3 regions of the Rhizobium sp. P2_G2 genome follow, and region 2 is predicted to be linked to each of the others. Evidence: riboswitches for the same ligand, from Rfam matches in the RefSeq annotation. Region 2 holds a riboswitch; each other region holds the start of a gene.
What was found. Region 2 has a riboswitch for cobalamin ahead of AC1D06_RS17290 (aromatic ring-hydroxylating oxygenase subunit alpha). Riboswitches for the same ligand answer to the same signal wherever they lie in the genome.

Region 1 (9,981 bases), on a different contig from region 2:
CCCAGGGTGGACACGGGTGGCCGCGGTGATCCTGGCAACGGTCGCCACCGTCATCGCCAGCCAGGCGGTGATCACCGGCGCCTTCTCGCTGACGCGACAGGCGATCCATCTCGGCTTCCTGCCGCGCATGGAAATCTATCATACCTCCGAATCCAATACCGGCCAGATCTACCTGCCGGCGGTCAACACGGTCCTGCTGTTCGGCGTCATGGCGCTGGTGCTGATGTTCCGCTCGTCTGAATCGCTGGCTGTCGCCTACGGCATTGCGGTCACCGGCGACATGGTGGTCTCGACCATCCTGCTTTACAATTTCGTCCGCATCTTCTGGAAATGGAGCCGGCCTCAGGCACTGCTGGTGATCGCGCCGCTGTTCTCAATCGAGTCGGTTTTCCTTGGTTCGAATCTCAGCAAGCTGCATCATGGCGGCTACGTGCCGGTGCTGATCGCCTCCTGCTTTATCGTCATCATGTGGACCTGGCGGCGCGGCACGCGCATCCTGTTCGACAAGAGCCGGCGGACGCATATCCCGCTCTCCAGCTTCATCAAGTCACTGGAGAAGAAGAGCGAGCATGGACCGATCGAAGTGCCGGGCACCGCGATCTTCCTGACCTCGGATCCCAGTTCGACGCCGGCGGCGCTGCTGCATAACCTCAAGCACAACCATGTCATCCACAGCCAGAACATCATCCTGACGATCAGGACGCAGAACCGGCCGCGCGTGCCGATCGAGGACCGTGGCCGGATCGAGCGCCTGTCGGAGCATTTCCAACTGCTGGAGCTGAATTTCGGCTTCCAGGAGACGCAGAACGTGTCGCAGGCGCTGGCCCATCTCAGGAAGACTGGCCTGAAGTTCGACATCATGTCGACGTCGTTCTATCTCGGCCGGCGCAAGCTTATACCGGACGCCAATTCCGGCATGCCGGGTTGGCAGGATCGCCTGTTCATCGCGCTTGCGACGGCAGCAACCGATCCTTCGGACTATTTCCGCCTGCCGGCCAATCGCGTCGTCGAACTCGGTGCGCATGTGACGGTGTGATCCGCCGATTTGCAGCCAGAGCTGCGCCGGACAAAGCGCTGCGCGACCGCCTTGACGAAGCGCTTCGCCGGCCATCATCGCTGGCTTGCAGCTATATCCGGCTTTGCCGTCACACCTGAGATGGATGCAACCGCATCGTCGACGCTGTAGCGGCTGCGCGCGACGATCGCATCGGCCTTGGCTGCCGACAGCAGGTCCCGAACCCTGTCGTGCATGCGAGCGTAGACCACCTGAACGCCGGTCCGCGTGATCGCAGTGTCGAATTCGACGATCGCATCGAGCGCCGTCGTATCGATCTCGAACGTCTCTTCCAGGCTGATCACGATCGCATGATTGACAGGTTCCGCACGGGCCATCGAAGCGATCCGGCCCAGCATTGCCTCGGCATTGCCGAAGAAAAGCGGCTGCGAGGGCCGCCAGATCGCGATGCCGGCAATTTCGTGCGCATCGTCATGCCGCTCGATGTCAACGAAGGCGTGGCTCGAGGCGAGCTGCCCGAGCCGGGCAACATGCGCTACCGCAAGCCGGCGAATGAAGATCGCGAAAGACAAAAGCACGGCGATCAGCAGTCCATCGAGGATTCCGAGGAGGAGAACGCTCGCCGTGGCGGCAAGTGCGACATACTGGTCCTGGCCGAGCCGCCAGAGCCGGTAGAGCGGCGCGGGATTGAGCGCGTGCATCAGCGCCGCGATCACGACGGCAGCCAATACCGGTTCCGGCAGCCGCGCCACCAGCCCGCCAGCCGACAGCACGAGAAGCGCCAGCGCCACAGCCGCCACGACCGCAGCCCAGCGGCTCTCGGTCCCCGCCGCTTCGCTCGCCGCACCTCCGGAAAAGCCCGCACCGACCGGCATGCCCTGGACGAGCGCACTCGCCAGGTTGGCAGCGCCGAGCGCGCCGAGTTCCCGATTCGGCTGCACGGCATCGCCGTGCCTGAGCGCCAGCGAACGGATCGTTCCCCAGGATTCCGCCAGCAGGATCAGCACGAGAGGAAAGGCATAGGGCAGGAGCCGGATCGTCTCGGTAAGCCCGCTTGCCGGAATTTGCGGCAGCGACAAGGTCAGGGGAATGGCGCCGACCACTGCAACGCCGTGCGACGGCAGATCGAGAAACCACGATGCGCCAATGCCGCCGCCAAGGGTGAGGAAGGAACCGGGCACGGCGCGCCAGCGCTTCAGCACGAGCAAAGCCGCAAGCGCCACTACGCCCGTGGCTAGGCTGACCGGATGCCATTGTCGTGCACCAGCGAGCAGATGATAGACAAAATCGAAGATATTGCCGCCTGGCACCGCAACGCCGGTCATCAGCGGTAGCTGGTGGAGAACGATGGTGATCGCCAGGCCAAAAGCGAAGCCGCCCAGCACCGGCCGTGAGATCAGCGCCGCCAGCGCACCCAGTTGCAGCAACGACATCACCAGGAAAATGAGGCCGACCGCGGCGATCAGCACGGTCACCAGAAAGAATCTGTCGGCGGCTGGCGTCTGTAGCGCTATGAGGCTGGCGGCGAGGACTGCCGCCGACGAGGATGTCGGGCTGACAACGGCGAACCGGCTGCGGCCGAAAATGGCGTAGACGAGGCAGCCGACCACTGCCGCCAACAGCGCCCGCTCCGGCGGCAGGCCGGCAATGCCGGAATAGGCGACGGCCTCGGGCAACATCAACCCGGCGACCGATATCCCTGCGACAATATCCGCTCTGTTCAATCCGCCCTCCGCCGGCGCGCCGAATAGGCCAACAATTATAAAGGCTTCGTTAAAAAAGAACAGGTGCCTGGAGAGGCCCGCTACCATATATTGATTTCACGGAGAGGTGATCGATTTCATTAGAACTTCAAAATTCAGCCATTTTTTCCAACCTATTCAAAACCGCGGGAGCGGCGGAAGCGGTCGCGCAGGCGGATCGGCGGATGAAGACGGGGTGTCTCGGGATGCGACAGTATCGCAATGGAAATGCATATTCGGCTTTTCTGATTAAACGCCTATTAACCATATCGGCGCATGGTTAACGCAACGTTTTCCGGGGCGTGCCGGCAAGGCCTTCCGGGAATCTCCATCTTCGTCTTTCTGGAGTTGCGTTTTCGTGTCGAAGCGTAAACAGGCGCCCCGGCGCAAGGGAATGAAAATTGCCAATTGGACGGCGCCCGCAGTGTTTGCCTTGAGCGGCCTGTTCGCACTGCCTTCCGCCCCTGCCGACGCCGACGTGGCGTCGCTGCTCTCGACCAGGGCGAGCGACACGGCCAGTTGGCGGGCCTATATGGTCAACGCGCCGGCCGGCTCGATCCACAATGAGGAACTTGTCTTCAAGAATGTCGACAGGGCTTCTTTCGATCCCGCTTCTCGCGGTCTCGTTCTTCCGGATGGCAAGCTCGTCGCACTCTCGCCCGACGAGAAACCCGTGCCCGCGACCCCGGACGAGGATCGTGTCACCCGAAATCTGAAGAAGGGCCGGCTGATTGCCGTCGACCGCATCGTGCCGCCCAAGGATTTCACCGCGGGCAGCATCCTCGACCGGCGTGCCAGCCTCTACGGCCCGGCCTTCTCGCCGCAAACCACCACAGTCTTCGCGATACCGAAACTGTCGCAGAAGCAGGTCGAGGTTGCCTTCTCCTTCCGCGAGATCAGGCCCACCGCCAGGGATTATGGCGTGCCGGTCATGCTGGCGGACCTGGTGACGAGCGATACGGCCGACAGCCTTGCTGCGGCCTATGCCAATCCCGATGCGGCAAGCGATGATCCGTCCCCCTTCGACTCCATCCTGACCGCGAAGAAGCCGGATCGCTTCGTGCCGAAGATCAAGGAAAACGATCATCCCTGGGCGGCCAATGTACTGCCGGAGAGCGTATTCTCCGCGCCGGAACAGAAATGTCTTGCCAACGCCATCTATTTCGAATCTGCCAACGAGCCGCTGAAAGGCCAGGCGGCAGTGGCGCAGGTGGTGTTGAATCGGGTCCGTAATCCGACGTTCCCGAAGTCGATCTGCGGTGTCGTCTATCAGAACCAGGACTGGACCAATGCCTGCCAGTTCTCTTTCGCCTGCGACCATATCCCTGATATCGTCTGGTCGCATACCAAGTACAAGATCGCGCAGGAAATCGCACTTGCCGTCACGGCGGGCAAGATCTACCTGCCGGAGATCGGCGATTCGACCCACTACCACGCGGCCTATGTCCGTCCGAACTGGGCACATACCATGATCCGCGTCGACCGCATCGGGCTGCACATCTTCTACCGCACCCGCTATGGCGGCTGGAGCTGATGGCTTACAGTGGCAAAATTCCCGCAGCCGCAGACGGAATCGCCGCGGTCTGAACGGGAAAAACGCTTCCTTGCGTTAACGCACTGATTTCACAGCGTAAAAATGCGTGAATTCTAGGCCGTCCTTGCCTTGACTATCCGAAAGCCTGAAACTATGTTGCAGCCGGCTTGGAGGCGGGGGTCTGTCAAGCTTTCCGATCGAGGCCCTACCGGCCTTGCATCTCTGAAATGACTGGGTTAAGGCCTGTTTTTCAGAGGAGTAAGGGATGGAGACGGACCCCAAGGACAGTCTGGAAGAACGCAAGCGGCAGCTCGAAAGCAAGCTGGCGCAGGCGCGACAAGGCGACGATGGCAACGACAAAGCCGCCAATGATGGCCGGACTGGCTATTCGCAGGCGCTGAAGCTGTCATCGGAATTTGTCGCTGCCGTGATCGTCGGTGCGATGATCGGCTATCTTCTCGATCTGGTCCTACCCACCAAGCCGTGGGGGTTGATCGTTTTTCTTCTCCTTGGATTTTGTGCGGGCATCTTGAATGTCCTGAGAACGGCAGGGGTCGTGAATTCCCCTCATCCGGTCGACAGGATTGGCGAGCACCGCGAGAAGAACGGCAAGCGTTGAGCTGCATCCGCGGTTTGGCGAACAGGATAAATGAGAGAGAGCGCACGTGGCGAGCCCTGACAAGGTAGATCCGATCCACCAGTTCCACATCAACACGATCGTGCCGCTGGGCAAGTTCGACTTCACCAATTCGTCGCTGTTCATGGTGATCGTCGTCGTCGTGGGTGTTAGCTTTCTGATGTGGGCATCTTCTGCCAAGGCGGTCATTCCCGGCCGTGCGCAGTCGCTCGCGGAATTGTCCTACGAATTCATCGCCAAAATGCTGAAGGACAGTGCCGGCAGCCAGGGCATGAAGTTCTTTCCGCTGGTCTTTTCGCTGTTCATGTTCGTTCTGTTGTCGAACCTCTTTGGCCTGGTGCCTGGCTTCTACACGGTGACGAGCCAGATCATCGTCACCTTTGCATTGGCGCTTCTCGTCATCCTGACGGTGGTGATTTACGGTATCTGGAAGCATGGTTTCCATTTCTTCGGCTTGTTCGTGCCGTCGGGCGTGCCTGCCGTGCTGATCCCGCTGGTAAGCGCGATTGAGATAATCTCCTTTCTCTCGCGTCCGATCAGCCTTTCCGTCCGTCTTTTCGCCAACATGCTGGCCGGTCACATCACCCTGAAAGTGTTTGCCGGCTTCGTCTTCACGCTCGGTCTGCTCGGTCCGGTCGGCTATGTCGGCGCGATCCTGCCGCTTGCCATGACCGTGGCGCTGACGGCGCTGGAATTCCTGGTCGCCTTCCTGCAGGCCTACGTGTTTGCCGTTCTGACCTGCATGTATCTGAACGACGCCCTGCATCCGGGACACTAATCAAAAGAAACCGGCTGGCGAAGACGCCCGCCACGCAATAGTCGCAACAACTGACACTAAAGGAGTTCAAAATGGACGTGGAAGCAGCAAAGCTAATCGGTGCAGGTATCGCTTGCCTGGGCATGGGTGGTGCAGCTATCGGTCTCGGCAGCATTTTCGGCAACTACCTGGCTGGCGCTCTTCGCAATCCGTCTGCCGCTGATGGCCAGTTCGGCCGCCTGATCTTCGGCTTCGCCGTTACGGAAGCTCTGGGCATCTTCTCGCTCCTCGTCGCGCTGCTCGCCCTCTTCAAGTAATTGGCGCTTAAAGCACCGGGTCACGGGAGCAATCTCGTGACCTGTTTTGATGCCATATCCTTGCCTGGAGGTAGGAATGTTTGTGACGACAGCCTATGCTCTGTCGGCCACGGCCGCCGAAACGGACGCGACCAAGCCCGCCGCCACCGCGACGAACACCGAAAAAGGTGTGCCGCCGAAGGTGGAGCATGAGGCGTTTCCGCCATTCGATCCCAGCCATTTTCCGTCGCAGCTGCTCTGGCTCGCGATCACATTTGGTATTTTCTATTATCTCGTCTCGAAGATGATCTCGCCACGCATCGGCGGCATCATTGCTGCCCGTGAGGGCCGCATCGCCGGTGACCTCGCCGAGGCCAAGCGGATGAAGGACGAGGCCGACGCTGCCGTCGCCAAGTACGAGGCCGAACTTGCCGAGGCTCGCTCCAAGGCGCAGGCGATCGCTCGCGAAGCCGGCGACGAAGCCAAGGGCAAAGCCGACGCAGAGCGCACCAAGCTCGAAAGCGAGCTTTCCAAGAAGATTTCCGAGGCTGAAGCCAGCATCGCCGAGATCAAGAACCGGGCGTTGGGCGAGGTAAACACGGTTGCCGAAGACACGGCTGCCGAGATCGTCGAAGCGCTTGCCGGCATATCCGTAAACAAGGCCGATGCCGCTTCCGCGGTCGCGGCTGCCAAGGGCTGATCGGGAGGTTCGTCATGGATGCAACTTTATGGGCCCAGACCTGGGCACAAGTCGCCCTGGTGATTTTTCTCGGCGTCGTGATCTACCTCAAGGTTCCAGGCATGATCGCCAAGAGCCTCGATGCACGTGCCGCTAAGATCGCCGATGAGCTCGATTCCGCCAAGAGACTGCGTGAAGAAGCCCAGTCGCTTCTGGCGGAATACCAGAAGAAGCGCAAGGAAGCCGAAGCGGAAGCTGCCGAGATCGTCGCTGTCGCCAAGCGTGAGGCCGAAGCGCTGGCCGAAGAGGCCAAGCAGAAGACGGCCGACTATGTCGCCCGCCGCACTGCGCTCTCCGAGCAGAAGATCAAGCAGGCCGAGCACGAAGCGATCACCGCTGTCCGCTCGGCTGCCGTCGACCTGGCCGTCGCCGCCGCTGAAAAGCTGATGGCGAGCAAGCTGGACGAAAATACGTCAAATGGCCTGTTCGACAAGGCCGTCGGCGAAGTCAAGGCGCGCCTCAACTAAGCGCAAGCGGACAACTGCCAGCACATTTTAAAACCCGCCTCGTCACCGAGGCGGGTTTTTCATTTCTTGCGGCATTCGATCTCGCGATAGAATGACAGGACATGCGAGGCCTCTGGCCAGCGCTCCCGGTAGATCAGCTTGTCGAGCGGGATTTTCTCCCGCCAGCCCTTCACCGCCAGTTCCGGTGAGGTATAGAGCTGTTCGACATAGCCGACGCAGAGATAGGCGATGATCTCGACGCTTTCGGGAATGCCGAGATGCGTCTTCAGCCGGTCATGGTCGAAAATGCTGACCCAGCCGACGCCGACGCCTTCCGCACGCGCGGCAAGCCAGAAATTCTGTACGGCGCAGACGGTGCTATAGAGGTCCATGTTGGGGTTATGCGTTCGCCCGAGGACAAAGTCGCCACCGCGCTTACGGTCGCAGGTGATGCAGAGATTGACCGGCGCCTTCAATATGCCTTCGAGCTTCAGCGACATATACCGGCGCTTCTGCTCGCCCTCCAGGCGATCGGAGGCTTCGAGATTGGCATCATGGAAGATGCGATGGACAGCCCGCCGATTCTCTTCGTCGCGGATGACCATGAAGTTCCACGGCTGCATATAGCCCACCGACGGTGCGGCATGGGCCGCTGTCAGCAGGCGATGAAGAACATCGTCCGGCACCGGATCGGGCAGGAATTCATTGCGCACGTCGCGGCGCGAATGAATGGCGCGGTAGACCGCTGCGGTCTCGGATTCGGAAAACGGACCGGCCGCCGCAAGGTGGCGAGAAATGGAGGCGTGCATCGTCAATCCCCGACGGAATGCCTTCTCAGCTGGCGCCGTCCGCGCGCCCGCGTCTATCATGTCCGGCCGGTCTTCTGGCTTGGGATCATCTGGCGCTGCAGCCTTCCCGGTTTCCCAGTGGCATCAGGCAAAAGCCCGGCAGCCCATCCCCCTTACAGCGTTGGGCACGCGCCGGCATCACACCGGCTTCCCGATTCTCCCATATTCTGGGCACCGGACACACTTGTTTAAGCAGAAGCGGTGAGGGGAGGCAAGCGGTACGCCGACCTCGAATGCCGCAATCAATCCTTCCGCAGCGGGCGGAATGTCATCCTGTGGATGGCGCAGGGGCCAAGCTCGACAATGGCATTGCGATGGAACTCTGTCGCGTAGCCGGCATGGAATTCAAAGCCATAACCCGGATAGCGGCGGCCTGCCGCGACCATCATCCGGTCGCGTGTCACCTTGGCAACGATGGACGCCGCGGCAATCGACAGGGACCGTGCATCGCCGGAAACGATCGCCTTGCCGGGGCAGGGCAGGCCGGGCGCTACGTCGCGGCCGTCGATGATGGCAAAATGCGGACGGCTATGCAGCGAATGCGCCGCACGGCGCATGGCTTCGAGGCTTGCCCGCAGGATATTTATCCTATCGATTTCTGGCGCTGAGACGGACGAGATTGCCACGTCGAGCGCACTGGCAAGAATGAGCTCGTAGAGCGCTTCGCGCCGCTCCGCCGTCAATTGCTTGGAGTCGTTAAGGCCATCAGGGATATTGTCGGGGTCAAGCACCACGGCACTTGCGACCACCGGACCGGCCAAGGGGCCGCGGCCGACTTCATCGATGCCGGCCACCAGCCGGTAGCCGTCGCGCATCAATCCCTGCTCGAACCGGAACGTTGGAGCCGGCTCGATTTCCTCCAGGGGCAGGGAATCGGCGAGAAGTCTCATGCGGGTTCAAATGACACTTCCACCGATTCCCCGCAAGTCCCGGAACGAGGGCGGCGTTCCTAGGACTGGGTGCGCAGGCCGGCGGGACAGGGATTGCCGGCGGCGCGGAATTCAGTGCCTCGGCCTGATGCGGGCAGGGTGCGAGTGAGACACTGAAGTTTTCGCCGATCCGGTACGGCAGGCGGGCCGCCCCGGATCGACCAAGACATGCACAAACAAAGACCTAAAGCAGGCTGAGCTGTACGCCCGCACCGCTCGGCGGCACGAAAAGCTCCGTGTTCAGCGGCATGCTGCGCGTCCTGCGAATGCCGAGCTTCTTGGCTGCCAGCTCGAATCGGCGGCTGATCTGCCAGGCATAGGGGCCTTCGCCCTTCATCCGCTTGCCGAATTCCGCATCGTAATCCTTGCCGCCGCGCATCGAGCGGATCAGGCTCATCACGTGCCGGTAGCGGTCCGGATAATTCCTGAGCAGCCAGTCGCGGAATAGTGGGCTGACTTCGAGCGGCAGGCGCAGCAGCACATAGCTTGCCTCCTTGGCGCCGGCAGCAGCGCCTGAATCGAGGATGCGCTCCAACTCGTGATCGTTCAGCGCAGGGATCATCGGCGCTGCCATCACTGCCGTCGTCACGCCAGCCTCGGTCAGCGCCCGGATTGCCTCCAGCCGCCTCGACGGGGTCGAAGCGCGCGGTTCCATCAGCCGTGCCAGCCGCCGGTCGAGCGTCGTCACCGAAATCCCGACTCGTGCCAGGCCGCGCTCCGCCATTTTGGCGATGATGTCGATATCGCGCATGACTAGCGCCGACTTGGTGACGATCGATACCGGATGATTCGCCGCATTCAGCACTTCGAGGATCTGGCGCATGATCCGCCATTCCTTCTCGATCGGCTGGTAAGGGTCGGTATTGGTGCCGATGGCAATGGCTTTCGGCTTGTAGCCGGGCTTTGAGAGTTCGCGTTCGAGAAGTTTTGCCGCATCCGGCTTGGCAAACAGCTTGCTTTCGAAGTCGAGCCCCGGCGACAGGCCCATATAGGCATGCGTCGGCCGCGCAAAGCAGTAGACACAGCCATGTTCGCAGC
Region 2 (8,885 bases):
TCGTCAATGCGGGCCAGCTTGCCCTCTATGACCAGATCGATGCCGAATTGCGCGATGCCTGCGAAGATGTCGTCCTCAATCGCCGCGCCGACGCCACCGAGCGCATGCTGGAGATGGCAGAGCGTTTCAAAGGCGCGGGCGCCAAGGAGGCCAGGGAAAAGGATCTCAAATGGCGTGACTGGCCGGTTGAGAAGCGACTGGAACATGCCTTGGTCAACGGCATCAACGAATTCATTGAAGCGGACACCGAGGAGGCACGGCAGAGGGCGGAACGCCCGCTGCATGTCATCGAGGGGCCGCTGATGGCCGGCATGAACGTCGTCGGCGACCTGTTCGGCGCAGGAAAAATGTTCCTGCCGCAGGTCGTGAAGTCGGCGCGCGTGATGAAGCAGGCGGTTGCGGTACTCTTGCCCTACATGGAAGCCGAGAAGGCCGCCAATGGCGGCGGGGAACGCCGCGCGGCCGGCAAGATCCTGATGGCCACGGTGAAGGGCGATGTCCATGATATCGGCAAGAACATTGTCGGCGTCGTGCTCGCCTGCAACAATTACGAGATCATCGATCTCGGCGTCATGGTGCCAGCGACGAAAATCCTCGAAACGGCAAAGGCGGAGGATGTCGATATCATCGGCTTATCCGGCCTGATCACGCCATCGCTCGATGAGATGGTGCATGTCGCCTCGGAAATGGAGCGGCAGGGTTTTGACATTCCGCTGCTGATCGGCGGCGCGACGACGAGCCGCGTCCACACGGCGGTGAAAATCCATCCGCGCTACGAGGCGGGCCAGGCGGTCTATGTCACCGATGCCTCGCGCGCGGTCGGCGTTGTCGGCAGCCTGCTGAGCGCCGATATGAAGCAGGGCTATGTTGACGCCATCCGCGCCGAATACCGCAAAGTGGCGGACCAGCACGCCAGGGCGGAGGCTGCCAAGCAACGTGTCAGCCTGGCCGCTGCCCGCGCCAACGCCCACAAGATCGACTGGGCGAACGACCAGCCGCCAATGCCCACATTTCTCGGCCGACGCGTGTTCGACACCTGGGACCTCGCCGAACTCGCCCGCTATATCGACTGGACACCGTTCTTCCAGACCTGGGAGTTGAAAGGCCGCTATCCGCAAATCCTCGAGGACGAGAAGCAGGGTGCGTCGGCGCGGCAATTGTTCGACGATGCGCAGGCGATGCTGCAGAAGATCATCGAGGAGAAGTGGTTCGCACCCAAAGCAGTGATCGGCTTCTGGCCCGCCAACGCGGTCGGTGATGACATTCGCCTGTTCACCGATGAAAGTCGCAGTCAGGAACTCGACATCTTCTTCACGCTGCGCCAGCAGCTGACCAAACGTGACGGCAAGGCCAATGTGGCGCTCTCGGATTTCGTTGCCCCGCTCTCGTCCGGCAAGCCGGACTATGTCGGCGGCTTCGTCGTCACCGCCGGTATTGAGGAAGTGGCGATCGCTGAACGATTCGAGCGGGCCAATGACGATTATTCTTCGATTCTCGTCAAGGCTCTGGCAGATCGTTTCGCCGAGGCCTTCGCCGAGCGCATGCACGAAGTCGTGCGTAAGGAATTCTGGGCCTATGCGATGGATGAAGAGTTCGCGCCGGATGAATTGATCGGTGAACCCTACCAGGGCATTCGCCCCGCGCCGGGTTACCCGGCGCAGCCCGACCATACGGAAAAGGCGACGCTTTTCCGCTTGTTGGATGCAGAAAACACGGCTGGGGTGAGCCTCACGGAAAGCTATGCGATGTGGCCGGGATCATCGGTCTCCGGCATCTATCTCAGCCATCCGGAAAGCTATTATTTTGGTGTCGCCAAGGTGGAGCGCGACCAGGTCGAAGACTATGCGGCGCGCAAGGGCATGGCTGTCGCAGAGGTCGAGCGCTGGCTCGGGCCGGTGCTGAATTACATTCCGGAACCGACGGCAGAAGCAGCGGAATAAAGCCTCCAGATTGTTGTGGCTACGCCATCGCGCTGTCGCAAATGACGTTGCGATGCCGCATCATCTGTGGTCTCATGAGGATGCTTGAGGTGCCGGACGGTTCTTGGAATCGTCCGGAGAATTGGGAAGCCGGTTAAAATCCGGCGCTGCCCCCGCAACGGTAGCAGAACGTAATTGCGACGGGAGTCCACTGGGCCAACAGCCTGGGAAGGAGTCGCAAGGTCCGAAAGGACGGTTCTGGAGCCCGGAAACCAGCCTCGGGATTTTAACTCGACTGATCGCGGTGGGCGGTCAAGAGGCGGATGGCTCGTGGCGTCGGAAACCCTAATCCGAAGAACGCGACGGCTGCACGTTTCCCTATGTCCACCATGCCCAGTCCTTGAACCCGACGAGGACCGACCATGGATATCCGTTCCGAAATGCTTTCCCGGCTGAAGACCCGCAAACCCGGCTTCAGCCTCGCTCAGCCATTCTACATCGACCCAGACTATTACCAGCAGGACCTGGAGCATATCTGGTACAAGGATTGGCTCTTCATTGGTCACGATTGCGAAATCCCCGCTGCGGGCAATTATTTCACCGTCCAGGTCGGTGCCTATCCTGTCGTCATCCTTCGAGACAACGACGGAAACATCAAGGCTTTCCACAATTCCTGCCGCCACCGCGGTTCGCGTGTCTGCCAGGATCACAAGGGTTCGGCGGCGAAGCTTGTCTGTCCCTATCATCAATGGACCTACGATCTCGACGGATCGCTGCTCTTCGCCCGGCAGATGGGCGAGAATTTCGACAAGACCGGTTTCGGCCTCAAGTCGGTCGCCTGTGAACTGGCCGGTGGCTATCTCTTCATCTCGCTCGCCGACCAGCCGATGGATTTCGCACCGTTCCGGGCGATGATGGAGCCCTATTTCCTGCCGCATCGGCTGCGCGACGCCAAGGTCGCCTACGAGAGCACGATCATCGAGAAAGGCAACTGGAAGCTCGTCTGGGAGAACAACAGGGAGTGCTACCATTGCGCCGGCAATCACCCGGAGCTCTGCAAGACCTTCCCGGAAGCGCCGACTGTCAGCGGCGTCAACGGCGCCAAGGACGATCCGGAAATCGCCGCACACTGGGAGAAATGCGAAGCCGCCGGCCTGCCGAGCGCCTTCGTCATCGATGAGCAAGGCCAGTATCGCACCACCCGCATGCCGCTACTGCGCGAGGCGATCAGCTACACGATCTCTGGCCGCAAAGCCGTGCAGATGCGGCTTTCGGACAATGTCAACATGGATCGGATCGGTACCTTGCTGCTCTACCACTATCCGACCACCTGGAACCACATCCTCAGCGACCATGCCATCACCTTCCGTGTCCTGCCGATCAGCGCCACGGAAACCGCGGTCACCACCAAGTGGCTCGTGCATAAGGATGCCGTCGAGGGCATCGACTATCGCCTCGATGAACTCATTCATGTCTGGACCGAGACCAACGACCAGGATCGGCAGATCGTCGAGGAGAATGCGCGCGGCATCCATTCGCCGGCTTACGAGCCCGGCCCTTATTCGGAAATGCATGAAGGCGGCGTGATCCAGTTCGTCGACTGGTATGCGAGCTTCATGCAAGAGCGGCTGGCCGGCAAGGATAAGCCCGCACTCCGCTCCGTCGCCTGACCGGGAGGGCACCATGAACATGATGGTGACCGGCGTCACGCCAGCGGCTTTGCCGCTCGATCAATCGAAACCATGGAATTCCGCCCGCCAAATGCTGGTCTGCACCAGCGTCGTCGACGAAGCGCCGGATGTGAAGACCTTTACCTTCGCCGTCGAGGGCGGAGGCTGGTTCAGCTATATGTCGGGCCAGTTCATCACCGTCGAACTACGTGCCAAGGGCGGCGACCTGCATCGCACCTATACGATCTCGTCCTCGCCGTCACGGCCTTATGCCATCGCCATTACCATCAAGGCGCAGCCGAACAGCGTCGGCACGCGATGGATGTTCGACAACGTCAAGCCGGGCAGCCGCATCCGCGCCTATGGGCCTAGTGGCCACTTCACGCTGGCGCGCCACCAGGCGAAGAAATACCTATTCATCTCAGCCGGCTCCGGCATCACACCCATGATGTCGATGCTGCGCTGGCTGTCGGATTGCGCGCCAGGCGCGGATGTCGTCTTTCTCAACTCGGCGCGGCGGCCGGAGGAGATCATTTTTCGCGAGGAGCTCGAATTACTGGCTAAGCGGATGGCGAACCTGTCGCTCGGCTTCCTGCCCGAAGGGCGATCCGTCGCCTCGCCATGGGCAGGCCTGATGGGCCGCCTCGATCGCCACAAACTGTCGATGCTGGTACCGGATTTCATGGGCCGCGAGGTCTTCTGCTGCGGGCCGGAGCCGTTCATGAACGCTGTGAGCGGGATCATCCGCGCCGAAGGCTTCGACATGGGGCACTATCATCAGGAAAGCTTTGGCGCGACGTCGATTGCCGAGAGCGTCCACAAGCAGGCTGAGGATGTAACAATCGAGGGCAGGGCCGCCGGAATGACCGTCAGCTTCCTCGGCTCGAACGAGGAGGTGGTTTGCGAACCGGGCAAGACTATTCTTGAGGCGGCACGCCTGGCAGGCGTTCGTATTCCTGCTGCATGCGAATCCGGCATCTGCGGCACCTGCAAAGTGCTGAAGCGCTCCGGCGAGGTCGACATGCGCCACAATGGCGGCATCAGCGACCAGGAGGTCGCGGGCGGATTCGTCCTTGCCTGCTGCTCCAGGCCGCTCACCTCCATCGACATCGAGGCGTGAGCATGGGGGAGATCTTCAATAGAAGAGACACGTCCGAGGATATGTTCCTCGCCTGGTTCTTAAAGCTGCCTGACAGCGCCAATGTCGCCGATGCGGCGCGTATCGAGATCGCCCGCATCGACAGAGCCGCATCACCGTCGGATGAGGTCGCGCGCCTTCGATCGCTGCTGTATCAAGCCACCCTCAACCAACCTGTCGCCTCACGTCAGCGCCGGCGGCAGCGCCACTGATATGCATCGAGGAGAAAACCGTGAAAGGCTGCAGCCCCTAGCAAGACCTCTGAGCACGCCAACGATAGTGATCGGCGATCAGAGAAAACTCCAGGCGGATGTCCCCTTCAAACTTGGATCCCGTCTTTCCGTCTGTTTGCTGACCTGGGCCTGGCGCATGGAATAGCCGTATTCGACCACTTTGACGCCATCGACGACGAACAGCTGCGATTCGTCGAGACCAGGCTGCAGCGCGCCGGTAATCGAGACGAATTCGTAGGATTTCGTGATGCGCAACGGCGTCTTCGGGAAAACATGGATGATCTGGTTCGCCGGTGGCGCGGGCATGTGGCTGCAGGCTCCCGCGACCGGCACCAGCAGGAACTCGTAGACCAGATCCCCTTCGCTATCGACCGGCAGGACAAAGCCGCTCAGCTCGACGACCGTGTCGTCGTGGTCCCAAGGCAGCGTTTCGCCACCCGGCCCAGGCTTGGCCACGCCGGAGAAAGGATCGCTCGGTCCCTGATTGGCAGGGCGCAATTCGCTCCAGAGGATTTCCTGCGTTTGCGCACAGACACCGGATGTCGCGTAGACCAGGCCAAAAGTGACGATTGCACACTTCAGAGAGGTGAGGTGGAGTCGCATATCTGCATTCCAATAAGCTGATCTAGCCACAAGGCACGCTGTTCCTTCGAGGCTTCGCGGGGAACTATAGAGCCCATCCAGCCAATGACAATCGGGTATTTTTGATCGGGCTCCGTCCTCACGCAGGCGATCTCCGGTCTTGTCGCCGTCAGCTTTCTCCACTGACCGATATTTCAGCCGGGTCAAATCTCAGTGCGCTGCCTCATGTCCTCCGCTGGCCGGTTTTTTGATGAAAAACGCGGTGATCACCGCCGCGATCGAGATGATCGCGCCGCAGAGGAATGCCCCTCGTATTCCGGCGGTGGTCGCGGCCGCCGCCGTGACACCGTCGCCATGGCCAACACTCGAAGCGGTCATCGTCATGATGGCGACGAAGAGTGCTGTGCCGGCGGCGCCGGCGACCTGCTGGGTAGTGCCGATCATCGCACTGCCATGCGAATAGAGGTGGGGCGGCAGTGCGCCCAGGCTGGCCGTGAACAGCGGCGTGAACATCAGCGCCAGGCCGATGCTGAGCACGATATGGGCTGCCAGCAGCAGCCAGAATGGCGTGTTCGGCTGGATGAATGTCAGGCTCCACATCAACAGGCTGAACAGGATGGCGCCCGGCACCACCAGCGGCATCGGGCCATGCTTGTCGAACAGGCTGCCGACCGTCGGCGCGCAAAGACCCATGATCAGGCCGCCCGGCAGCAGCAGCAGGCCGGTCTGCAGCGTCGTCAGGCCGAGCACATTCTGCAGATAGATCGGCAATAGGATGAAGACGCCGAACATCGACATCATCAGGATGACCATCATGATCGCCGGGATGGTGAAGGCCTTGATCGTCAGGGTGCGCATATCAAGCAGGGCCCGATCCTGCCTCTGAAGCTGCATCTGCCGCAGGATGAAGAGCGCGATGACGAACGCACCCACGATGAGCGGGATCCAGGGCGAGATGATCGGCGGATGGATCGCCGCCTCGCCGAGGCCGCTCAGGCCGTAGACGAAGCTGCCGAAGCCGATGGCCGAAAGCGGAATGGAAACGAGATCGATCGGCGCCGTCTTCGGCTCCGTGACATTGCGCATCTTCCAAGCGCCGAGCGCCAGCGCTGCCAGCGCGATCGGCAGGACCAGCAGGAAGAGCCAGCGCCAAGGGAGTGTGCTAAGGATCAGGCCCGAAATCGTCGGCCCGATCGCGGGCGCCACGGAGATGACGATCGAGATATTGCCCATCGTCTTGCCGCGCGATTCCGGCGGCACCAGGTGCATGACCGTGCTCATCAGGAGCGGCATCATGATTGCCGTGCCCGATGCCTGCACGATCCGCCCGATCACCAGCATGGGAAAGCCCGGCGACAGCGCCGACACCAGCGTGCCGGCACTGAACAGCGCCATGGCCAGCATGAACACGGGCCGCGTATTGAGCCGTTGCAGCAGATAGCCGGTCACCGGGATGACGACGGCCATGGTCAGCATGAAGGCCGTGGTCAGCCACTGCGCCAGGCTGGCGGAAATCTTGAGATCGGTCATCAGGTGCGGCAGCGCCACGCCCATGATGGTTTCATTGAGAATGACCACGAAGGCGGACACCAGCAGCAGGCCGATCACCAGCTTGTTGCGGGCGCTCTGGTCCTCTGTTTCGGGTATATCTTCGGCATTGGAAACGGCTTGGGAATCGAGGGTCATCGCGGTGCCTTCAACGGGTGCTGGAAAGATCGGCGCTCAAAATCTGCGAGCATCACCATGACGCTGCGGTGAGAGACGATCCGACAATCTTGCCAATATTTTTTCGCTCGGGCCGTTTTCAAGCCGAGTTATGCAGGTGATGATCCCGCTCCGGGGACATCGAGTGCCTGCCCCTCAAGGCAGCCGGTGTATAACTACACCAGGAACGACACGCTCGGCAATCTCACAAAGATGCCAATGATGCGTCAGGTAGATCACCTGTCCCACCTTGGCCATTTCGCCGAGCAGGCGGAACACCTCTTCGGAGCGGGGATTGTCGAAACTCTCCATGATGTCGTCGGCGACAAATGGGACCGGCGGACGGAGTGCGGCGAACTCCTCATAACCGGCAAGCCTGAGCGCCAGATAGAGCTGGAACTGGGTGCCGGTCGACATGGCATCGGCAAGCTTCGAACTGCCGTCACCCGACACGCCGATCAGGATTTCCTTGTCCTTGTCGGGTTGCGAGGTAAGGCCTGAATAGCTGCCGCCGGTGATCAGGCGAAAAGCCTCCGAAGCGCGGTTCATCATCGAGCTGCGATGTTTTTCGCGGTAGATATGCAGCGCCTGTTCGGCGGCGAGCGTGCCGGTCCTGAGTGTGAGATAACGTCGCGCCAGATCCTCGATTTCGAGGAAGATGGTGCGACGTCTGGCTTCGATCCGGGCGACCGCGTCGTCGCCGCCGACGGCCTCCAGCTTTTGCCATGCCAGCGACATGTCGGAATAAAGCAGCTTTGCCTGCTCGGTCAGGTCCTCGATGCGCCTGTCCAGTTCCAGTGCATCGCGTTCGGTGGCATTGGCATCGATACCGGCAAGCGTTTGCTCGGCCTCCTCGAAGCTCGCCGCCCGCAACAGCTCGGTGATCTGGTGGCCGAGCGCAACAATCCGCTCTTCCAGCCTCTCCCGGTCCTTCGCCAGGTTCAGGAATGTCTCGACCGTCGCCAAGGAATCCGCATCAAAATAGGCGGTCAATTCGTTCTTTCGCGCGGTGTGGACGGCAAGTTCCTCCTCCAGCCCGCGGCGCCTGGTCTGCTGTTTTTCCAGCTCCGCTTGTTTGTCGGCCCGTAGCTGCGCGGCACGCTTTGCGGTCGCGTGGCGCTCGACCAGCGCATTGGCGGCGGCGAGAGGATCTCCTGATGGTTGGCTCTGGCCGCTTTCGGCAAGCAGGGCAGCGATCTCGCCACTGAACTGCTCCTGGTCACGCTCCATCGCGGCGATGCGCTGCGAGAGATCATCACGCTCCCTTAGCACGGCAGGTAGCGTGACAAGAACGTCGAGCATGGCGCGTACCGCAGCGATCGACCCGGCTTTGTCGGCAAACCACGTGCGTGACAACGCCGCGCCCCAGTCGCGGTCCCAAGTTGAAATGCCGGCATCCGCCTCGCGCAAAACTCTTTCGCGCTCCGCCAGATCACGCGCGAGATCGGCAAGCGCTTTTTTATGCGCCAGTCGGGCCTCTTCTGCAGCCTTGCTCGCGGCAAGCACATCGCTTGCGGCCCGTGCAAGGTCTGGCAAAGGCAATTCATCAGCGTCGATCCCGGCGCCGGCAAGCGCAGTCACCAGCGCGGCACCGTGTTTTGCCAATTCGGCGCGGAGAGCTTCCACCATATCGTCTGCC
Region 3 (9,981 bases), on a different contig from region 2:
ATAGTCCAGACGTCGAGATTGGAGCGGGAGTCCGCCACAGGTCGATCTCCCCCCTTGAGGGGGAGATGTCCGGCAGGACAGAGGGGGGTAACGCCGAGGCATGCCATTCATCGAAACCAATGACACCCCGACCCGGCCACCAGATACCCGCCCTCGCCAGCACCTGCGCACTCTCTGGCCTCTCGCCCGCCGAAATCAGCGTCTCGGCATAGCGAACAAACCGCCCGATATTCTCCGCCCCACCCTCGACCAGATACGCCCAAAGCGCCTCACAATCCGCCCTCGCCGCTGTCGACCACGGCTCGAGCCCGGCATCCGGCCGATCATCACCCGGCAGCACCGCTAACGCAAAACCATGCGCCTGCGCCCCAGCCTTCAAAGCTTCGATCAGATAGGAGAAATAGCTGACACCACCCAGCGCCCGGAGAACCACCAACTTCGCATGCCGCGCCGTCTTGTCGACCCACATATCGATCGACATCGGATGCTTGAGGCTCGCCAGATTGACCAACCGCCATGCAGCCGCGCCCTTGTTGGCCGACGCTGCGACGCTGGCGATCTCGGTATCGGCGGCGGACAGGAAGACGATATCGCCCGGCGACTGGCCGAGATCAAAGGCCTCGTCGCTGTCTGATATCGAACCTTTCTGGGCGAGAAGAAGATGCATTCGCTAAAACCTATTCAATCCAACGCCATTCACCCCAGCGCTTTGATCTCCCGCATGATCGCTTCATCATCCATCTCGTCATGCAAACCGATCACCACCAGCCGTGTGCCGCGCGTCTCCCCCGGCGTCCAGGCGCGGTCGAAATAACTGTCGATGCGCGAACCGACCGCCTGGATCACCAGCCGCATCGGCTTGCCCTTGACCTCGGCAAAGCCCTTGAGGCGCAGGATGTCGTGACGGTCGATGATCGGCTTCAGCTTTTCGATGAAGGCGGCCGGCTCGTCGACAGCACCAAGTTCGACGACAAAGCTTTCGAACTCGTCATGATCATGCGCGTGGCCGTCGCCCTCGTGCTCCAGTTCGTGATGCGATTTGCGGTTGGAAATATCGTTCTCGGTGCCGATGCCCAGGCCCAGCAGGACGGAGGCCGGGATGTCGCCGTGGCGCGATTCGATCATCCGCGGCTTGCGGGCGGTGGCGCCGGTGACGATGGCGCGCACCGATTTCAGGGACGCCTCGTCAAGCAGGTCGGCCTTGTTGAGCACGATGAGGTCGGCGGCGGTCAATTGGTCCTCGAACAGCTCCTCGATCGGGCTTTCGTGGTCGAGCCCGGCATCGTTGACGCGCTGGGCGTCGAGCGCGTCATGATCATCGGCAAAGCGGCCGGCGGCGACGGCGGCACTGTCCACCACGGTCACCACGCCATCGACGGTTACCGCTGTCTTGATACCCGGCCAATTGAAGGCGGCGACCAACGGTTGCGGTAGCGCCAGGCCCGATGTCTCGATGACGATATGGTCGGGCCGGTCCTTGCGTTCAAGCAGCTTTTCCATGGTCGGGATGAAGTCGTCGGCCACGGTGCAGCAGATGCAGCCATTGTTGAGCTCGATAATGTCGTCCTCCGTACAGGCCTCGGCGCCGCAGCCCTTGAGCACGTCGCCATCGACGCCGAGATCGCCGAATTCGTTGATGATCAACGCGATCTTGCGGCCGCCGGCATTCATCAGCATGTTGCGGATCATCGTCGTCTTGCCGGCGCCGAGAAAGCCGGTGATCACCGTGGCGGGTATCTTCTGCATGGTCTTATCCCTTCATCTTCAGCGGCAATCCGGCCGCCACGAAATAGACGTCGCGGGCTTTCGCCGCGATCGATTGGTGCAGCCGGCCGGCATGGTCGCGGAAATCGCGCGCCATGCGATTTTCCGGCACGATGCCAAGCCCGACCTCGTTGGAGACCAGGATCAGCGTGGCTTTCGCTTGCCCCAGATGGTCGGCGAGCGCGGCAAATTCCGGCGCCAGCGCATGCTCCTCCATCATCAGATTGGTGAGCCAGAGCGTAAGGCAGTCGACGAGGACGACATTTCCCGGATGATCGACGGACCGAAGCGTTGCGACAAGGTCTACAGGCACTTCATGCGTCGTCCAGGCGTCGCCGCGCTGCACCTTATGATGTGCGATGCGGTCCGCCATTTCGGCGTCCCAGGCCCGACCAGTGGCGACATAATGGCGCGCAAGCCCGCTCTCGGCGGCCAGCCGCTCTGCAAAAGACGATTTGCCGGAGCGCGCACCGCCCAGGACGAATACGCTGGCAGGAGAAGAAAGAGCGGCCATCACGCGAAAACCGCGAGGCTATTTATACAGCCGCAAAGGCTGCGAACAGGATCGGGCGCCATCACAACCTCCGTGCTGCTGGCCAATAAAAACCGGGCGAGAATGCCCCTTGCTTGTCTGGCAGGTCTCCTGGCTCGCGGTTGCCACGTGGATTTCTCACACGCTATCGACATCCCCTCGCCTTCCCGGAATTTGGGCGCTGCGCAGACCGACGATTCGTAGAAGAAGAGGCGTCCAGTCCGTGTTGCCGTAGCGTCATTCCAGTGGCTTTGAAGCGACCTCTGCCCCATTTCGCGCCTGCGGCACCATGCCGTTTATCCGCGATATCGACGTCGATCACTCCTGGGGATGCCTCGCCGCTCTACAGTCGCGGGGTCGGCCGGGATGACAATGCCCTGATTGGGTCCATTCGTCCCGTTCCCTTTTGATCCCTGGGGCAAAGCCTTTCGGGAACCAAACATCGTCAAGAACTAGGGATTCCGTTGCGACAAGTCAATCGCATCTGCGACATTGTCGGCGGCGGTTTGGTTATGCAGCACCCATCTTGCGGCTCGCCCGGCGGGCTTCATAGAGCGACTTGTATCGGGCATATTCCTCGGCGCGCAGGATATGCCCCGGTCCCCAGGGCTTGGCAGTGCCGGCAAAATGCAGGATGCCGTCATTGCCAGTCGGTTCCTGCGCCGGTACGGCGTTCCAGATCGGATCGAATTCGGCGCGATTGGACCGTGCATACATGTTGAGCGCGTCCTGATCGTTCATGGCGAAATTCTCGACCAGCGGCACGGTCAGGCGCGAGGATTGGTCGTCACGCATCTGCGCCAGGTTCATCAGCGTCACACCGGCGTTGAAAGCCCGGAAATCGAGTCGTCCACAGGCATGCAGATGGCGGCGCAATTGCCAGGCCTTGGCGCTCTTCATCCGGTAAGTGGCGCGCTGCAAGAGGTCGTGACCCGTCCGCCAGGACAAGGGAATGCTGCTCTTGCCTGCCAGAGGCGCATCGCCAAGGTCCATGTCGTAGAGCTTGGCCAGATCGCCCTGGATGACGATATCGACGTCGAGATAGATGATCTTATCGACGTGCCCGAGCAAATCCGGCAGCAGCAAACGGTCGATCGTCGATGCGGTCGTGTGCTTGAGCAGGTTCAGATCGTCGGTATAGTTCACCTTGTCGAAATCGTAGATGGTGAACTGCGCTTCCGGGAAATCAGCGGCCAGATCCTCGAAATAGCTGCGCGCAATACCGCGGGCCAGGACGTGGAAAATGGCCGGCCGCGAGAGATTGCGGACCGCCGACTCAATCGTCACCGGCAGCATGTCGCAAAGATTGGCGTCGAGCGCGAAGGCGCCAATGACAGGATTGCTCCCCTCTGCAACCGGGTTGAGCGTATAGGCATCGGCGCGCAGCGCAGTGACGATAGCTCCGATGTCGAAGGACGGCTCCGGCCAAGCCGGAAAATCCGCGCAATAGGCGTCAGCTGCTGCAAGGTCTGCTTCGCAGATATTGCGCCATTTTTCGTAAACGCGCTCCTCGCTGGCGCCGTTGAAGATCAGCCGCAGGATCAGTTCGATCTTCTCGGCAACATTGCTGCGCATGCGTTCGAAGCGCGGCTTGCCGAGCCGCATCAGGCCTTCGAAGCGCACATCGCCCTTGTTCTTCGGCTTGAAGGTGACATCGAGGCCAATCGAGGTGCAGGGAAGATAGCAATGCAGCCGCGACGTCGCGATCTTCGAATAGCGCCGATAGCCGTTGAGCAGCTTGGTCGCAGCGTCGAGCGCATCGACGAGCTTCATTTCGCGCACACCGTCTTCGGCCTGCGTATAGGGCACGGCGTTGAGACTGGCAAATTCGTCGTCCTTGGTAGAATAATCGACGAGCGCGATCGTATCCTCGCCGGCATGCGGGACGTCATCGGTGAAAATCTGGCCGATCGTGGTGGTGACGCAGCCGGAGAAGAAAGCCTGCACGCCCTTTTCGCGCAACAGATAGACTGTCGTCCAGTCGCGACAACCGATCGGCTGGTATTTCCTCAGATAGTCGATCGCCTTGTCCGACAGCATCTCGCGATTGTTGACGTGGAAGGAGATAAAGATCGGTCGGATGTTATCATGGAACGGAAAATCGAACATCGTCTCGAAGACGGGATGCATGTACCAGCCATAGGCAAACATCCACGTCTTCTCGGGAATCGAATCCCAGGAGGAGAAGTCGCGATTGACTGCGATGGGACGGATCTTCGCCGTCCGTTTCACCAAACGGCCTTCCGGGGCGATCCGCGTCTTCAGTTCTTCCAGCTTGCGGCCGAGTTCGCTGTCGTCATAGCGTACGGACTGGAAGCGCGCGAGATTGGACAGGAAGGCGAGCGTCTGGACATAGTCGCCGATATTGGTCGTCGCATGGTGACGATCGATCATCTTGTAGTCGATGATGCCGAGATTGATCGTCTCGGCCTCGGAAGCCGGCGTGGCGGGATGATCGCGCTCGGGATGGCTTGCGAGATAGTCGCGCGCCCATTCGAGGTCGATGCGTTCCTCCTCCGTCAGTCCCCCGAAAGCGGGATCGATTTTGGCGATCCGTTCGATCAGCGTCGCCAGCAGATCATAGTTCTTCAGCGCCCCGGCGCGCTGGGCGATCAGCCAAAGGTCGGCTTGCTTTAGAGCCTTTGGCTCCGCATCGAGCATCGCGGTGAGCCTAGCCTGCGCGGCCTCCGGCTCTTTCTCCAGCCAGAGGCCGAAAAACGCACCCGATACGACCTGCATGGCATGGTCGCGGCCGGCCTTGTTGAAAAGGTGCCAGGCGAAATCACTATATTCGGTGCCGAGTGCGACGAGAGCCATGCCGAGATGCCCAAGCACCTCCGTCTCCGGCGAGGCCAGCAGGTTCTGAGAAAATGCAGAGGCAAGCCGCCGCTGGCGCGTCTCAAGAAGCTCGCGAATGAACGGGATGGCGTGCGAGGCAAGATCGGGAGCCTTGAGCAGGCTTTCGGCACGTTGCTCAGAGGCGAGCCGCTGCTCCTCGCGGGTCGTCGTCGCTAGGCCTTCGAGACCTTCGGCAGGCGAACCCTGCGATTTCTCGAAATACTTGGAAACGACGTCCTCGACACTATCCTGCACGACCATTCGCCTTCAAACAAGCGCCGTCCGGCAACGGCTATTCCATCGGCAGCGGCGCCTGCGGGCTCCATCCTGCCGAGCATTTGACTGACTTGAGCGATCCTGCGATCGGACATGCCATGTCTCGCCGACGCCGCGCTTATCGTCAAAAAGTGGGCAATAGGCAAGCCGCTTTGTCCATGAAGGACTGCAGACGTGGCGGGGAAACATTCAATCCTGTGCCGATATCAATAGCAAAACGGGCCGTCGAAACGGCCCGTCGCGAGACTTGCGAACGCGGCTTTGACTCAGCAGAAGCGTCGCCTGCGGCAGATGACCACCTTGTTACGCTTGAACTTGTGGCGTCCGATCACCACCGCGCCGAGGACACCCGCGGCAATCGCAGCGTCGACGCCGGGATGCCGTTCTTCGACGATGATTTTCTCGCGGCGCGGCCGGACGACGACGGGTTGCTCGGCCACATCGGGATGAGCGGCGACCCATTGGGCGTAGGAGACCTTGGATTGGATGCGGATCTGGGCGATCTGGTCACCGGAGAGATAGCCGCTCACCGGCGCGTTGTTGTCCTGCTGCCATGCGCTGATGGCATTGCGGGTGTTCGGGCCATAGGCGCCATCGGTTCCCATCGTGTCATAGCCGAGCGCGGTCAGCCGGCCCTGCATCTCGTGACGCGTTTCGCGCGTCGACAGATAGGTGTCCTCGGTTTCCGGTGTTCCCTCGGTATAGTGCACCTGCTGCCTGCGCACGGTGTTCTGGCCCATATCGGTATTCTGCGACTTGTTGTCCATCTGGTTATCGGCCGTCTGGTTCTGGTCGTCGCTCTGCTGATCGTTCTGGGTCTGGTCCGTCTGGGTCTGGTCGTCGGCCTGGTTCTGATCGTCGGTCTTCGCCTGGTCGTTCTGATCGTCCGCCTGGTTTTGATCGTTGGCCTGGTTTTGATCGTCAGCTTGGTTTTGATCCTGAGCCTGATTCTGATCATCGGCCTGGTTCTGGTCGTCTGCCGTCTGGTTGTTCTTCAGCTTGGCCGTCTGTTCAGTCTTGCTGTCGTCACCCTCGTCGATATTGCTGGCCGGCTGTTCGGCAGCGGTGAGTTGCACGATGCGGGCCTGGGCGATCGCGGCGAACTTGCCCTTGGGGAAGGCCTTCAGATAGGCCTCATATTCCGGGATCGTATTGCCGTCGGAGGCGGCCTTCCAGACCGCATATTCCTGTTCCCATTCGCTGGACGGGGCCTTGGCCTGATCGTTCGGCTTGCTCAAGTCCTTGATCTTGGTCTGGCTGTCGTCCTGCGCCGTCTGAGTATCGGCGGCCGGCTGCTGCTGGTCAGCCTTCGCCTGCGTCTGATCTTCCGCAGGGGTCGTGGTCTTGGCGACGACGACCTTGGTCTCGGCGGGCGTCTTGGTCTCAGTGGGCGTTTTGGCGGCAGCGACCAGCGCATCGAGGCGGCTCTTCGCCACCTTGGCGAACTTGCCTTTCGGGAAAGCCTTCAGATATTTTTCGTAATCGGCCTGCGTGCCGGTCTTGGAGACCTGTTTCCACATCGCCAGGTCTTTTTGCTTGTCGGCTTCGCTCTCGGTCGCAGCCGTGTCTGCCGAGCGCGTCACCGTCGTGGTCGCATCGGCCGTCTGGGTCGTCTTCTCGACAACCTTGGTCGTGTTGGCGGTTTTGGTGCCGTTGAGCTCGTCGATGCGGGTCTTGGCGACGCTGGCGAACTTGCCGGTCGGGTAGATCTTCAGATAGGCCTGATAGTCGCCGACCGTATTGCCCTTTGAAGCTGTGCGCCAGGCCTGGAACTCCTGCTGCCAGCCGGAGTCGCCGGGGGCCTGGGCAGCAGGCGCGGACTGGGCATGCGCAATGCCGATGCCGACCATCGGCGTGACGGACATGGAAAGGCTGACAGCTGATGCCATCAGCAGCCTGAAATGTTTGGAAAGCGTCATGAATTTTCCCCCGATTTCACCTGAAATGATCATTCCGGCGCTGTCTTTCCTCTGGCGCGACAATAGCCGAATTGACCGGGGAAAGCAAAGATGCTTCCCCTCGTTCCAGTTGAGTGACGCAATTCATCTTCGGTTTATTCTACGGCAATGAAGTTTTTTTGCGCTTCAGGCAGGGCAATCCTCAGGCAGACTGCAGCCGCCGCTGAAGAAGCGCTTCGAGCCAATCCCGGTCCAGCACCTGCGCGAGTTCCTGGGCGACTGCATCGAGCGCCTGGTCGACCTCGGCACGATAGTTGCGTGATCCGCCCTCAATGCCGAAATCGGCCAGGAGCCTGGCTCGGAAACCGTCATTGTCGAAGATGCGATGCAGATAGGTTCCTGCCACCCGCCCATCCGCCGACATAGCGCCGTCGGGTTCACCCTCGATTGCGACATAGGGACGTGTGCGATCCGGCCCGGATGTTTCGCCGAGATGGATCTGGTAACCGGTGAGCGGCACATCGTAGGCAAGCGAATGGGCACCGCTGTTGGCCACCGTCTTTTCCGGCGCCATCACTGTCTCAACGTCGAGAAGGCCAAGGCCCTCGATCTCTTTTTGCTCGCCTTCGAGCCCGAGCGGATCGAGAATACGGCTGCCGAGCATCTGGTAGCCGCCGCAAATGCCGAGCACCCGGCCCCCGCGCCTGACATGGGCGATGATCTCTTTGTCCCAGCCATTGTCGCGCAAGGCGTTGAGATCGCCGATCGTCGATTTCGAGCCCGGCAGCACGATCAATCCCGCATCGGCAGGCATTGCCTCGCCGGGCCGGACGAAGGTCAGGTCCACCGCCTCTTCAGCGCGAAGTGCATCGAAATCGTCGAAATTGGCGATTCTGGGCGTTACCGGCACGGCGATCCTGAGCGGCTTGGCCTCGCCTTTCGCCAACCGTTCAAGCGTCACCGAATCCTCAGCCGGCAGCCGTCCGGCCGCTTTCAGCCAGGGAACGACGCCGAAGCATGGCCATCCGGTAAACCCCTCAATCGCCCTTATGCCGTCATCGAACAGGCTGACATCGCCGCGGAACTTGTTGATCAGATAGCCGGTTACCATGTCCCGGTCCTCCGGCGGCAGGATCACATGCGTGCCGACGATCGAGGCGATGACCCCGCCCCGATCGATGTCGCCCACCAGCACCACCGGCACATCGGCCGCGCGCGCAAAACCCATATTGGCAATGTCGCCGCGGCGAAGGTTGATCTCGGCCGGCGAGCCCGCCCCCTCGACGATGACGAGATCGGCGTCTGCCGAGATCAAAGCAAAGCTTTCCAGTACCTTTTCAAGCAGCGCCGGTTTCATGCCCTGATAGTCGCGCGCCCTGGCCTGGCCATAGACCCTGCCCTGGACGACGATCTGGCTGCCATTGTCGCTCTGCGGCTTCAGCAGCACCGGGTTCATATGCACGGAAGAGGGCGTGCGGGCTGCAAGCGCCTGCAACCATTGCGCCCGGCCGATCTCGCCGCCATCATCGCTGACCGCGGCATTGTTGGACATGTTCTGCGGCTTGAACGGCCGGACCTTCAGGCCATGATTGGCCGCAAGCCGGCAGAGACCGGCGACCAGCACGGTCTTGCCGACATCCGAGCCCGTTCCCTGCAGCATGATCGTGCGCGCCATATCCAACTCCTTCTGTCACCCTCCGCATGCCACCGCACGGCATTCGGCGCAAGAAACCATTCCGCCGATTTCCGACGCAAAGAGAAACAGCAACGTTTTGGTTGCCATTTGCGTTTCACTATGGGATGGAAAAGCAACTTCTTGGTTGCCATTTAATCCATTCAGCAAGGAGACCATCATGTCCGAGACGATAGAAAACGCAGCCGCCACACCCGACACCATCATCCAGAGCATCGAGATCAACGCACCGGTCGCGCGCGTCTGGCGCGCACTGACCGACCACCGCGAATTCGGCGAATGGTTCCGCGTCAAGCTGGAAGCGCCGTTCGAACCGGGCAAGGAGTCGCGCGGCAACATCACCCATCCCGGTTATGAGCATGTCGTCTGGAAGGCTACGGTCAAGCAAATGCGCGAGCCCGACCTGTTCTCGTTCACCTGGATACCCTATGCGGTCGACCCGAATGTCGATTATTCGCATGAGGACCCGACACTGGTGGAATTCCGCTTGCACCCGACCGCGTCCGGCACGAAACTGACGGTCATCGAATCCGGCTTCGTCAAGGTCCCGGCCCATCGTCGGGCGGAAGCTTTCCGGATGAACAATATGGGCTGGGCGGCGCAGGTGCAGAACATAAAAAGCCATGTCGAATCCTGAACAACATTCCGCCGTTCTGGGCGCCGCACCGATCTTCGCGGCGCTGGGAGACCGCACGCGCCTGTCGCTTTTGAAGAAACTCTGCACCGGCGGGCGCCAGTCGATCGTCCGACTCTCGATCGACACCAACCTGACCCGCCAGGCCGTGACCAAACATCTCCGCGTGCTCGAAGACGCAGGCCTCGTTTGCGTGAGCCGCATCGGGCGCGAAAGCCAATATGTCTTCCAGCCCGAACCGATCGCCGTCGCCAAGACCTATCTCGACGACGTCTCGCGGCAATGGGGCGACGCGCTGGAGCGGCTGAAGATCTTCATAGAACAGCAGCCCGACGCAATGTGATAC

Region 1: it holds a riboswitch for cobalamin, as region 2 does, so the genes downstream of both, bluB (5,6-dimethylbenzimidazole synthase) here and AC1D06_RS17290 (aromatic ring-hydroxylating oxygenase subunit alpha) in region 2, are expected to answer to the same signal.
Region 3: it holds a riboswitch for cobalamin, as region 2 does, so the genes downstream of both, cobU (bifunctional adenosylcobinamide kinase/adenosylcobinamide-phosphate guanylyltransferase) here and AC1D06_RS17290 (aromatic ring-hydroxylating oxygenase subunit alpha) in region 2, are expected to answer to the same signal.

What each region holds. Positions count from the first base shown of each region.
Region 1 covers NZ_JBFUFF010000010.1:109,090-119,070, reverse strand. The annotation lists gene AC1D06_RS11115 (potassium transporter Kup) at 1-1,036, shown strand, start outside; gene AC1D06_RS11110 (SulP family inorganic anion transporter) at 1,111-2,739, opposite strand; gene AC1D06_RS11105 (cell wall hydrolase) at 3,152-4,291, shown strand; gene AC1D06_RS11100 (AtpZ/AtpI family protein) at 4,557-4,910, shown strand; gene AC1D06_RS11095 (F0F1 ATP synthase subunit A) at 4,957-5,706, shown strand; gene AC1D06_RS11090 (F0F1 ATP synthase subunit C) at 5,778-6,002, shown strand; gene AC1D06_RS11085 (F0F1 ATP synthase subunit B) at 6,079-6,681, shown strand; gene AC1D06_RS11080 (F0F1 ATP synthase subunit B) at 6,696-7,187, shown strand; gene bluB (5,6-dimethylbenzimidazole synthase) at 7,247-7,975, opposite strand; cobalamin riboswitch at 8,023-8,208, opposite strand; gene AC1D06_RS11070 (ribonuclease HII) at 8,257-8,904, opposite strand; gene AC1D06_RS11065 (PA0069 family radical SAM protein) at 9,128-9,981, opposite strand, start outside.
Region 2 covers NZ_JBFUFF010000021.1:67,959-76,843, reverse strand. The annotation lists gene metH (methionine synthase) at 1-1,940, shown strand, start outside; cobalamin riboswitch at 2,011-2,214, shown strand; gene AC1D06_RS17290 (aromatic ring-hydroxylating oxygenase subunit alpha) at 2,342-3,589, shown strand; gene AC1D06_RS17285 (FAD-binding oxidoreductase) at 3,603-4,709, shown strand; gene AC1D06_RS17280 (hypothetical protein) at 4,712-4,939, shown strand; gene AC1D06_RS17275 (DUF3299 domain-containing protein) at 5,018-5,563, opposite strand; gene AC1D06_RS17270 (DHA2 family efflux MFS transporter permease subunit) at 5,753-7,228, opposite strand; gene AC1D06_RS17265 (AAA family ATPase) at 7,403-8,885, opposite strand, start outside.
Region 3 covers NZ_JBFUFF010000109.1:10,070-20,050, reverse strand. The annotation lists partial or broken gene AC1D06_RS36325 (cobaltochelatase subunit CobN) at 1-667, opposite strand, end outside; gene cobW (cobalamin biosynthesis protein CobW) at 697-1,746, opposite strand; gene cobU (bifunctional adenosylcobinamide kinase/adenosylcobinamide-phosphate guanylyltransferase) at 1,751-2,278, opposite strand; cobalamin riboswitch at 2,381-2,751, opposite strand; gene AC1D06_RS36310 (glycosyltransferase) at 2,807-5,389, opposite strand; gene AC1D06_RS36305 (peptidoglycan-binding protein) at 5,677-7,329, opposite strand; gene AC1D06_RS36300 (cobyric acid synthase) at 7,511-8,983, opposite strand; gene AC1D06_RS36295 (SRPBCC family protein) at 9,162-9,638, shown strand; gene AC1D06_RS36290 (ArsR/SmtB family transcription factor) at 9,625-9,978, shown strand.